Regions from separate parts of the Gynuella sp. genome, predicted to be linked through region 2. Evidence: predicted binding sites of a transcription regulator. Region 2 holds the regulator's gene; each other region holds the start of a gene.
The links. The regulator sigma-54, encoded in region 2, starts transcription at its own class of promoters, with help from an activator protein. The targets are predictions, from matches to a motif close to TGGCACNNNNNTTGCTNT.
Positions count from the first base shown of each region.

Region 1: a site for sigma-54 is predicted at 1,195-1,212, ahead of ACQY6I_RS12045 (circularly permuted type 2 ATP-grasp protein). Genes of this name have one in related genera too.
Region 3: a site for sigma-54 is predicted at 1,992-2,009, ahead of ACQY6I_RS06135 (ammonium transporter). Genes of this name have one in related genera too.

Region 1 is NZ_JBNKSF010000031.1:14,305-17,511, forward strand. Features, by position in the region: gene ACQY6I_RS12040 (PLP-dependent aminotransferase family protein) at 1-986, shown strand, start outside; gene ACQY6I_RS12045 (circularly permuted type 2 ATP-grasp protein) at 1,308-2,762, shown strand; gene ACQY6I_RS12050 (alpha-E domain-containing protein) at 2,762-3,207, shown strand, end outside.
Region 2 is NZ_JBNKSF010000035.1:22,800-26,006, reverse strand. Features, by position in the region: gene rapZ (RNase adapter RapZ) at 1-225, opposite strand, end outside; gene ptsN (PTS IIA-like nitrogen regulatory protein PtsN) at 363-806, opposite strand; gene hpf (ribosome hibernation-promoting factor, HPF/YfiA family) at 833-1,132, opposite strand; gene ACQY6I_RS13275 (RNA polymerase factor sigma-54) at 1,322-2,857, opposite strand; gene lptB (LPS export ABC transporter ATP-binding protein) at 2,887-3,207, opposite strand, start outside.
Region 3 is NZ_JBNKSF010000016.1:29,008-32,214, reverse strand. Features, by position in the region: gene ACQY6I_RS06135 (ammonium transporter) at 606-1,817, opposite strand; gene ACQY6I_RS06130 (glutamine synthetase family protein) at 2,203-3,207, opposite strand, start outside.

The DNA of each region.
Region 1 (3,207 bases), on a different contig from region 2:
CTGAAGGCTACCTTCCATTGAAGCAGTGGATCTCTGATCAATACAAGACAAGAGAGGGGTTGGAGGTCAAGCCAGAACAAATCGTCATTACCAATGGTTCCCAGCAGGCTTTTGATCTGATCGGTAAGGTTTTGTTAAATGAAGGCGATCCATTGGCCATGGAGCAGCCTGGTTATCTGGGTGCGATACAGGCCTTTTCATTTTTCCGTCCGGCATGGCAATGTGTTCGGCTGGACGAGCAGGGGATGAACCTTGACGATATCCGTAAAGCGTTGAGATGTTCTACCCACTTGTTTTACAGCGTTCCAAACTTTCAGAACCCGACCGGTTTATCGCACCCGAATCAAAATCGTGAAGCTGTTGCGGATTTGCTCCGTGATCAAGATTGCTTTTTGATTCAGGATGACCCATATGGTTGGATTCAATTCAGCCAGCAACGCTATCAGAGCTATGCGAGCCTTTTACCGAATCAAACGATATTGCTCGGATCATTTTCAAAAACCGTCGTTCCCGCCTTTCGTTTAGGTTGGGTTGTTGTACCGGAGGCGTTGATAGATCCGTTTCTAATTGCCAAACAGGCCATTGATTTACACACTAATAGCTTTTGTCAGCGTGTGTTGCATGAGTATGTCAGCAGTGAAAGTTTTTTCCCTCATTTGGCCGGTATCATTGATAACTATCAAGCACAGAAACAAGCAATGGTGGATGCGGTTAAGGAAATGATGCCAGAAGGCGTTAGTTGCAGTGATCCCGAAGGTGGTATGTTTATTTGGTTAAAACTGCCCGAAAGCCTCTCTGCCCGGGCGTTATTAGATTATTGCATGGAACGTAAGGTGGTCTTTGTACCTGGCGATACCTTCTATCTTGGTGCTGAGGATGGAAACGAACTCAGGATGAATTATTCTTGTCTATCTGCAGAAAAAATTCGAGAAGGGGTGCAAATTATGGCGGATGGCGTTAATCAGTTGATCTCCAGGTCTCGTTAAGGAGTAGTATTTTTTTTGGTGCGCTCTTTTCTGTCAGTTTAAAAAAAGGGCTGTTTTGGTGCGAGGCTTAAGTCCATCATAGACAGCTCTTATATCTTTGTTCAATTCCATTTCTTACTCACTCCAAGACGTTTTCTGTAACTTACTACGTAGTCGTTTTCGTTATATCCTGAAAATTTTCTCCGCTCCCAAAGCGGGATCTATTGGCTGGCAAATTAATTGCAGAAATAGAGTTATCGGGCTTATTTCCCTGTAATAAGCAACTGAACCACAGACTGTCGTAAGCCGGTTCGTAACTCGCAATTAATAATGAGACGGGATATGAGTATAAATTGGAATGAATACCAGCCAAACCAGTTCTATGATGAGTTAATTCGACAACCAGGAAAACCAAGACCCGCTGGCCGGAAACTGGCTGGTTATTTGTGTAAGCTGACAGAACAGGAACTGACTGAACGACGCAACGCAGCTGAAGTTACTATTCAGCAGATGGGCGTTTCTTTTACGGTATATACCGATGGGCAGAATATCGATCGTTCCTGGCCCTTTGACATTATTCCCCGCGTCATCGATAGCAAACAGTGGCAGAGCACCGAATTGGGGCTGAAACAAAGGCTTAAAGCTCTGAACATGTTCATCAATGACCTTTATCACGATCAAAATATCATCAAGGATGGAATAGTACCCGCACACATCATTAAAGAATCAAAAAACTTTCGTAAGGAATGCATTGGTGTGAGTCCTCCTTACGGTGTTTGGGCTCATATCTGTGGTACCGATCTGGTCAGAGATGAGGATGGTAAGTTTTATGTGCTTGAAGATAACCTGAGGGTGCCATCTGGTGTGTCATATATGCTGGAAAACAGAGCGATCACCAAGCGGGTATTCCCGGAGTTGTTTGAGTCCGTTCGCATTTTGCCAAATAACGCATATCCAGCTGAGTTGCTTAAGATGCTGGGCTCTTTGTCACCTCGTAAGATCAAGCAACCACAGATTGTCGTCCTGACACCAGGTATTTTTAATTCAGCATATTTTGAGCATGCTTTTCTGGCCCAGGAGATGGGGGCTGAATTGGTGGAAGGATCCGACCTGGTGGTCAATGACGACAACATAGTTTATATGAAAACCATTTCAGGACTTGAAAGAGTTGATGTTATTTATCGTCGGATTGATGATTTATTTCTGGATCCCGAAGTTTTTAACAAAGATTCTGTTTTGGGCGTGCCTGGATTGATGCGGGCATGGAAAGCAGGAAAAGTTGCTCTGGCAAATGCGCCGGGAGCAGGTGTGGCGGACGATAAAGTCGTTTATGCCTATGTGCCAAAAATGATTGAATACTATTTGGGGGAGAAAGCCATACTGCCGAATGTTGAGACCTTTCTGTGTGAAGATCCGGAGCAGCGGTCCTATGTTTTGGCAAACCTCGATAAGCTGGTGATTAAGCCGGCTAATGAAAGCGGTGGTTACGGTATGCTGGTAGGCCCTCACAGCACTAAAAAGATGCGCGATACCTTTGCTGAACTGATTGTTGGAAATCCCAGAAACTACATTGCACAGCCGACATTGAAACTGTCTACGGCACCTTCTTTGGTTGAGGGAACGCAACCGAAACCCAGACACCTGGATTTGAGACCATTTATTCTTCAGGGCAAATCAATGTACTGCACCACTGGCGGGTTAACCCGAGTGGCCATGAAAGAAGGTTCTCTGGTGGTCAATTCCTCCCAGGGTGGCGGCAGTAAAGATACCTGGATTGTTGATATGGAGAAACGGTGATGTTGTCGAGAGTTGCAGCACGGGTCTATTGGACCGCACGTTATCTGGAACGGGTTGAAAACACTGCTAGGCTGTTGAGTGTGTTTAACAGTTTGTTGTTGGATTTGCCGAGTGGTATCAATCTGGGTTGGTACAATCTGGTTATCATCAATGGCTCGGAGGAAGGTTTCGAAAGAAGGTATAAAGTGCGTAACGAACGTAATGTCCTGCGCTTTATGATTGCCGATGCCAATAACGCCTCCTCAATTGTGAACATGATACATTGGGTGAAAGAGAATCTCAGAACATCCAGGGATGTGTTGCCCAGTGAGACCTGGGAACTGATCAATGAGCTGAACATGTTTGTTCGGGAGAATATAACGGCTGGCATCAACAAAGGTTCCCGTCATGAATTTCTGGACCACATTGTGCGTGCCTGTCAGCAGATTGTCGGTTTAATGGTAGG
Region 2 (3,207 bases):
TTGTTCGACAATTCTTGGAAAGGATTTAATTGACGATGGCGCATTGCGTGCGTCAATACAAACCGCGACTCGGGATTCCTGATGTTCAGAATACAGCAGTCGAGTCAGTTCAGGCAGCAGGGCGACAGGCATGTTATCGATACAATTATAGCCATTGTCTTCGAGGCACTGCAGCACGGTGGTTTTACCAGAGCCAGATCTGCCGCTGATTATGATTAGTTTCATAGTCATTCCAATGTCAATCGGGGGAGTGCAACATCCATCTTCTCAAGATAGCATCAATTAACAACAGAACTCCCGCGCAAACTCTCCGGACGCGACTTCCGCATGAGAGAAGTTATTTCCCTGGAATTTTGGTTCTGTTACGAATTGATGAATAACTGGTAGATATCTTCCTTGCTCATTGTTGCCAGTTTATTGCGTATGGTTTCATTACTGAATTTTTCTGATAACAGAGACAAGACCTCAAGGTGAGCTGTTTTTTCTTCCTCTGGAACCAATAACACAAACAGAAGATTCACCGGACGTTTATCAACAGCGTCAAAATCAATTGGATCTTTCAACCTGAAAAAAGCACCAATGATTTTGTCGTAATCACTGATTCGACAGTGCGGGATGGCAACACCATTACCAAAACCTGTACTGCCGAGCCGCTCTCTTGCGATCAGGTTGTCGAAAATATAGTCAGATGTCAGTTCCGGCACAAGCTGGCTGATCATCTCGGCGATATCCTGTAATGCTTTCTTTTTACTGGTAGCGGCCACATCTGTAAAGATGTAGCCGGGTTGTAGGATTTGTTTAAGCATGAGTATTAAAGAAACCTGCTTTTAAATTAGTGGCCATGTTGCCGGTTAACATGTTTTTCCTTATGTTTCAGCAATTGTCGGTCAAGTTTGTCGTGCATCAGATCAATAGCAGCGTAGAGGTCATCATGGGTGGCATCTGCATGGATTTGTGTGCCTGGTATATTAATTTGCGCCTCCGCTTTTTGTCGGGACTTTTCGACAGACAAGGTAACTTGAACATTACTGATCTGATCGTGATGTTTTTCCAGTTTTTCTATACGGTTTTTGACGTAATCTTTGAGAGGATCGGTGATTTCCAGGTGATGGCCACTGATATTGATTTGCATAGGCTTCTCCTCAGTTTATTTGGATGTTTGGCATCCACTTATCTTTATGGGGCCGGAACTGCGTTCCGGCTTATTGTTAAGAATAGCTTGTGTTGTAGATAAATGCTTGATCTGGGTAGTGAATTTCCCTAGACCTTACCACTCATTACATTTTTTTTTACAGTCTGATTGACATGTATTCTTGTTTAGCTAAACCAGTTGTTTACGTTCATTTGAGGGGGGAATATTTAACGCCTCCCGATATTTTGCGATTGTTCTACGTGCTACCTGAATTCCCTGATCTCCCAGCATCGTAGCGATTTTACTGTCACTCAACGGCTTTTTAGGGTTCTCTGATGCAACCAGCTTTTTGATGATTGCACGGATTGCGGTAGAGGAGCACTCTCCCCCTGAGCTGGTACTGACGTGGCTGGAAAAGAAGAACTTCAGCTCAAAGATGCCTCTCGGAGTATGCATATATTTCTGAGTAGTCACCCTGGAAATGGTGGACTCATGCATATCCACAGCTTCGGCAATATCATGCAGTACCAATGGCTTCATGGCTTCTTCACCATATTCAAAAAAACCAAGTTGGTGTTCGACGATTTTGGTGGCCACCTTCAGAAGGGTTTCGTTACGGCTTTGCAGGCTCTTGATGAACCACCTTGCTTCCTGAAGGTTGTCACGAAGGTAAGTGTTGTCATCGCTGCTATCTGCGCGCTTAACCATGGAGGCATAGCTGGCATTGACTCTTAAGCGGGGTGCAATTTCCGGGTTTAGTTCTACCTTCCAGCGCTGGTTTTCTATGTCTTTGCTCACAATGACGTCAGGAATGACATACTCTGGTTGTAGCGGGGCAATTTGTTCCCCCGGACGTGGGTTCAGCTGCTGAATCAAGCCAATCACATCTTTAAGTTGATCTTCCTTGATTTTCATACGACGCATGATCGTAGCGTAGTCCTTACTACCGAGCAGGTTGAGATACTGGTCAACCAGTTGAATGGTTTCTTTGAGTGCCGGGGTCGTTTCCGGTAGCTGTTTTAGTTGTGCCAGCAGACAGTCGCGCAGGTCACGGCTGCATACTCCTACCGGATCAAACATTTGCAGTCTGTGTAATACTGCATCCACTTCTTCCACATCCAGAGGATCTTCCTCTGTGCCGATATCCTGTTGCAGTGAGTCGACCAGCTCTTGCCAATCCGTATTTAAATAGCCATCAGCGTTGATACAGTCAAGAATGGCAAATGCGATGGCGCGATCCCGGTCAGACATTGGTGTCAGATTCAGCTGCCAGCGCAAATGTTCTTCCAGGCTGTCAGTGGTTGAATTCTGATTTTCGTAAAAATTGTCATCATCGGATGCAGGAGCTGACAGACCCGTTGGGGCATGTTGATAGACATCATCCCAGGAGCTGTCCACAGCAAGGTCGTCAGGGATATTTTCACCCCATTCCTGGTCTATTTCCCGGACTTCGGTTTCATTATTACCGTTGTTTTCTTTGGGGGCTTCGCTGAAATCGGTTGCGCCGTTTTCTTTGGCTGTATCGTGTTTTAACACACCGTTTTCATGATTATCCTGATGTCCTTCGCTATCCTCTTCAACTTCGAGCATGGGATTGGAATCCAATGCCTGCTGAATCTCCTGTTGCAGATCCAATGTGGACAGTTGTAACAGCTTAATGGCCTGTTGCAACTGGGGGGTCATGGTCAGATGTTGACCCATTTTGAGTTGTAGAGAAGTCTTCATATACTCATTGGTTCTCAAATTTGCATATCTTACAGGCGGAAATTATCGCCCAGATAGGTTTCACGTACTTTCTGATTGGCTAGTATCTGTTCTGCGTTGCCTTCGGCAATAATATGTCCATTACCTACTATGTAGGCACGTTCACAGATATCCAATGTCTCGCGTACGTTATGGTCTGTAATCAATACGCCGATACCGCGATTTTTCAAGTGTGTCACTATTTCCTTGATGTCACTGACAGAAATTGGATCAACCCCGGCAAATGGTTCATCCAGTAATATGAATTTGGGTTCCATAGCCAGAGCTCTGGCGATTTCCACTCGGCGACGCTCTCCCCCAGATAAAGCCAT
Region 3 (3,207 bases), on a different contig from region 2:
AGTGAAATTTGCGAGGGTGTTCAAAACTTTATGACGGGTTGTCGCAGATAAAAGAGACACGCATCAAGTTTTTGTTGTGACCAGTAAATCAGTTTTAAACCTGACAAACATGTGTTTGAGGAGTTGAGGCGATCGGCATAAGTGTTTATCTGGATACTTTTGCTGCGACCAAACATATATGGCCTGATATGTATGTGCTGAAGATATAGTCATGGGATAACAAGAGAAGCCGATAAAATACTCATCAACTCGTTGATTCGTTGAGGTATGTTTTGTCGGCAGGTTCTTTAAGAGTAGCCGTCCTGTTTTTGTGATGTGGTCTAGAGATTCTTATCAGGAGCTTTAAAAAAAGAGGGATAGTTTTGATGCAGACCGGTCAGCACTGCTCGCAAAACCGGAGTTTACTGGTATCAATGAGGACTAGAGAGAGGGCTGCCTTCGAACGAAACGGACGGCCTCCTGCACGGAAATAGGCCATTTTTCAAAGATTCCATCAATAGGCTTCTGATGAAACAGATAAATCGACGGCTATTGAGCCGTGATGTTTGAGAGTGTGGGAGATGTCGTTATTGATACTGACAGTCCATCCCTGGACCACCGTATGATTATTCTTCCGGATTCGCACTGATATAGTGAATGGACAAATCCGCACCATTGAATTCTTCTTCTTGAGTTAGCCTCAATCCGATGAAAGCTTTCACCATACCGTAAATGATAAAGCCTCCGAGTAGAGCGATGGCAATACCGGCCAGGGTCCCCAACAACTGGGCAATAAAACTGATGCCACCCAGACCACCAAATGTTTCCTGACCAAAAATCCCGGCAGCCAGACCACCCCAGGCACCACAAAGGCCGTGCAATGGCCAGACACCCAGTACATCGTCAAATTTTGGGAAGCGGTTTTGTGCTGTGGTAAAGACCAATACAAACAAAATGCCGGCCATGCCCCCTACCAATAGCGCTGCAATCGGATGCATCAGATCGGATCCGGCGCATACAGCCACCAGCCCAGCCAGAGGCCCGTTATGGATGAATCCCGGGTCCTTACGGCCGATCACCATGGCGGTCAGTGTGCCGCCCACCATTGCCATCAGGCTGTTGACTGCTACCAGTCCGGAAATACCGGTAATGGTTTGCGCTGACATGACATTAAAGCCGAACCAGCCGACTGCCAATACCCACGCACCAAGAGCCAGAAAAGGAATATTTGAAGGTGCAAACGCCACCACCCGGCCATCGCGGTAACGACCTTTACGGGTACCCAGCAGGACGATAGCGCCAAAGGCAATCCAGCCGCCGACCGCATGGACGACAACGGATCCGGCAAAGTCATGAAACGCAAATCCATAGTGATCGATCAACCATTGTTGAAAGCCGAAATTATTGTTCCAAACAATGCCCTCAAACAATGGATATACCAGTGCCACGATCAAGGCCGAGGCAATTAACACCGGGTAGAACCGTGCACGTTCTGCGATTCCACCTGAAACAATGGCAGGAATGGCAGCTGCAAACGTTAACAAAAAGAAAAACTTCACCAGGGAATAACCATGGTTTTGCGCCAGCTCGGAGGCCGGCACAAAAAAGTTTTCGCCATAAGCAATCTGATAACCGATAAAAAAGTAGGCCACGGTGGAAACGCCGAAGTCAGTGATGATTTTAACCAGTGCATTGACTTGGTTTTTATGACGCACGGTGCCGACTTCCAGAAAAGCGAACCCTGCATGCATGGCCAGCACCATTGCTGCGCCGAGTAACAGAAACAGAGTATCGGTACTCTGGCTCAGGGTGGTGATGGCAGCGCTGATATTGTTAATTGCTGTGCTATCCACAAAATGTCCTCTTACCAGTGTCAATGAGATACAGCGCCATAGCCATTTGCTGATGTATTGTTTTGGTTCGTTTAGATGGTCAGCAAACGCTCGTTTTAAGTGCCTCGTTCGGCGCTATAGGTTCGATATGGGTCTTTAATGACAAATCAGGGCGTCGCACGAGCATGAATCGTACCATTCAGGAAGGATTATCTGGTTGGTTTGTATTTTTTGGGGCGTTTTAAGTGAAAATGCCTGATTGTCGGGCATTCTGGTAAGGAAAATTGCCATGGTACTGTCGGTATCGCGTGTTCGTGACAGAGTGGTGGTTTTTTAGCACCAAAACAAAACGTTGCAAAGTTTTTGTGTTTTGTTTTGGTGCAAAATCAGCTTAAAGGTAGGGCAGTAACAAACTGTATTCGAGTTCAGTGACTTGCCGTTCAAACAGACTGACTTCCGACCATTTGCAGATACTGTAAATTCTTAAAAACTCTTCTCCAAACCACGCACTGATCTCTTCATTGGCCTCCATGGCCCGCAACGCATCGCGTGGATTATCTGCCAATTGAGGATGATCCTGATCGTAGGCATTGTTGGTGATAGGTTCCGGTGGTTCTATCTGTTTCATCAGACCTTCACCGATTCCCGCCAGCACTACCGCAACGGCCAGATAGGGATTGGTATCGGCGCCACTCATGCGATGCTCGATACGGGTGGCTTCGATCTCCCCAGAGGGAATACGGATCGAGGCAGTACGATTGTCATAACCCCAGGTGTAGCTGGTCGGAGCATAAGCTCCCGGTGCCAGTCTGCGATAGCTGTTGATGTTGGGGCAAAGCAGCGCCTGTACCGAATCGGCCATCTGCAGTAAGCCACCGACGGCATATCGCAATGGTGGATGCAGCAATGGATCCTCGGCTGCAAAAATATTCTCGCCAGCGTCGTTCAGCAGACTGACATGGACGTGGGTGCCGCTGCCCGACTCATCGATATAGGGTTTGGCCATAAATGTGGCTTCCATATCGTGTTTGCGTGCCACCTGACGAATGACCCGGCGCAATAACACTGCGTGATCGGCTGCTTCCAGTGGATCGGTAACGTGTGGCAGATTGACCTCAAATTGTCCCGGAGCATATTCCGCCACCACCGCATCAGCCGGAATGTTCTGGGCGTGGGCGGTATCCAGAACTTCGCGGATGAAAAAGTCGTAGTCATCCAGGTCATCCATGGAGTAGACCTGTTTGGAGTTCATGCGCCGGCCGCTGACCGGAGAGATAGGGGGCTGCAACAAGCCGTTGGCATCACGCTCGCGGTCCACCAGATAGAATTCCAGTTCTACGGCCACGCAGGGGGTGTAATTAAGGGCGCTGAATTTCTCAACCACCCGAGCCAGCAC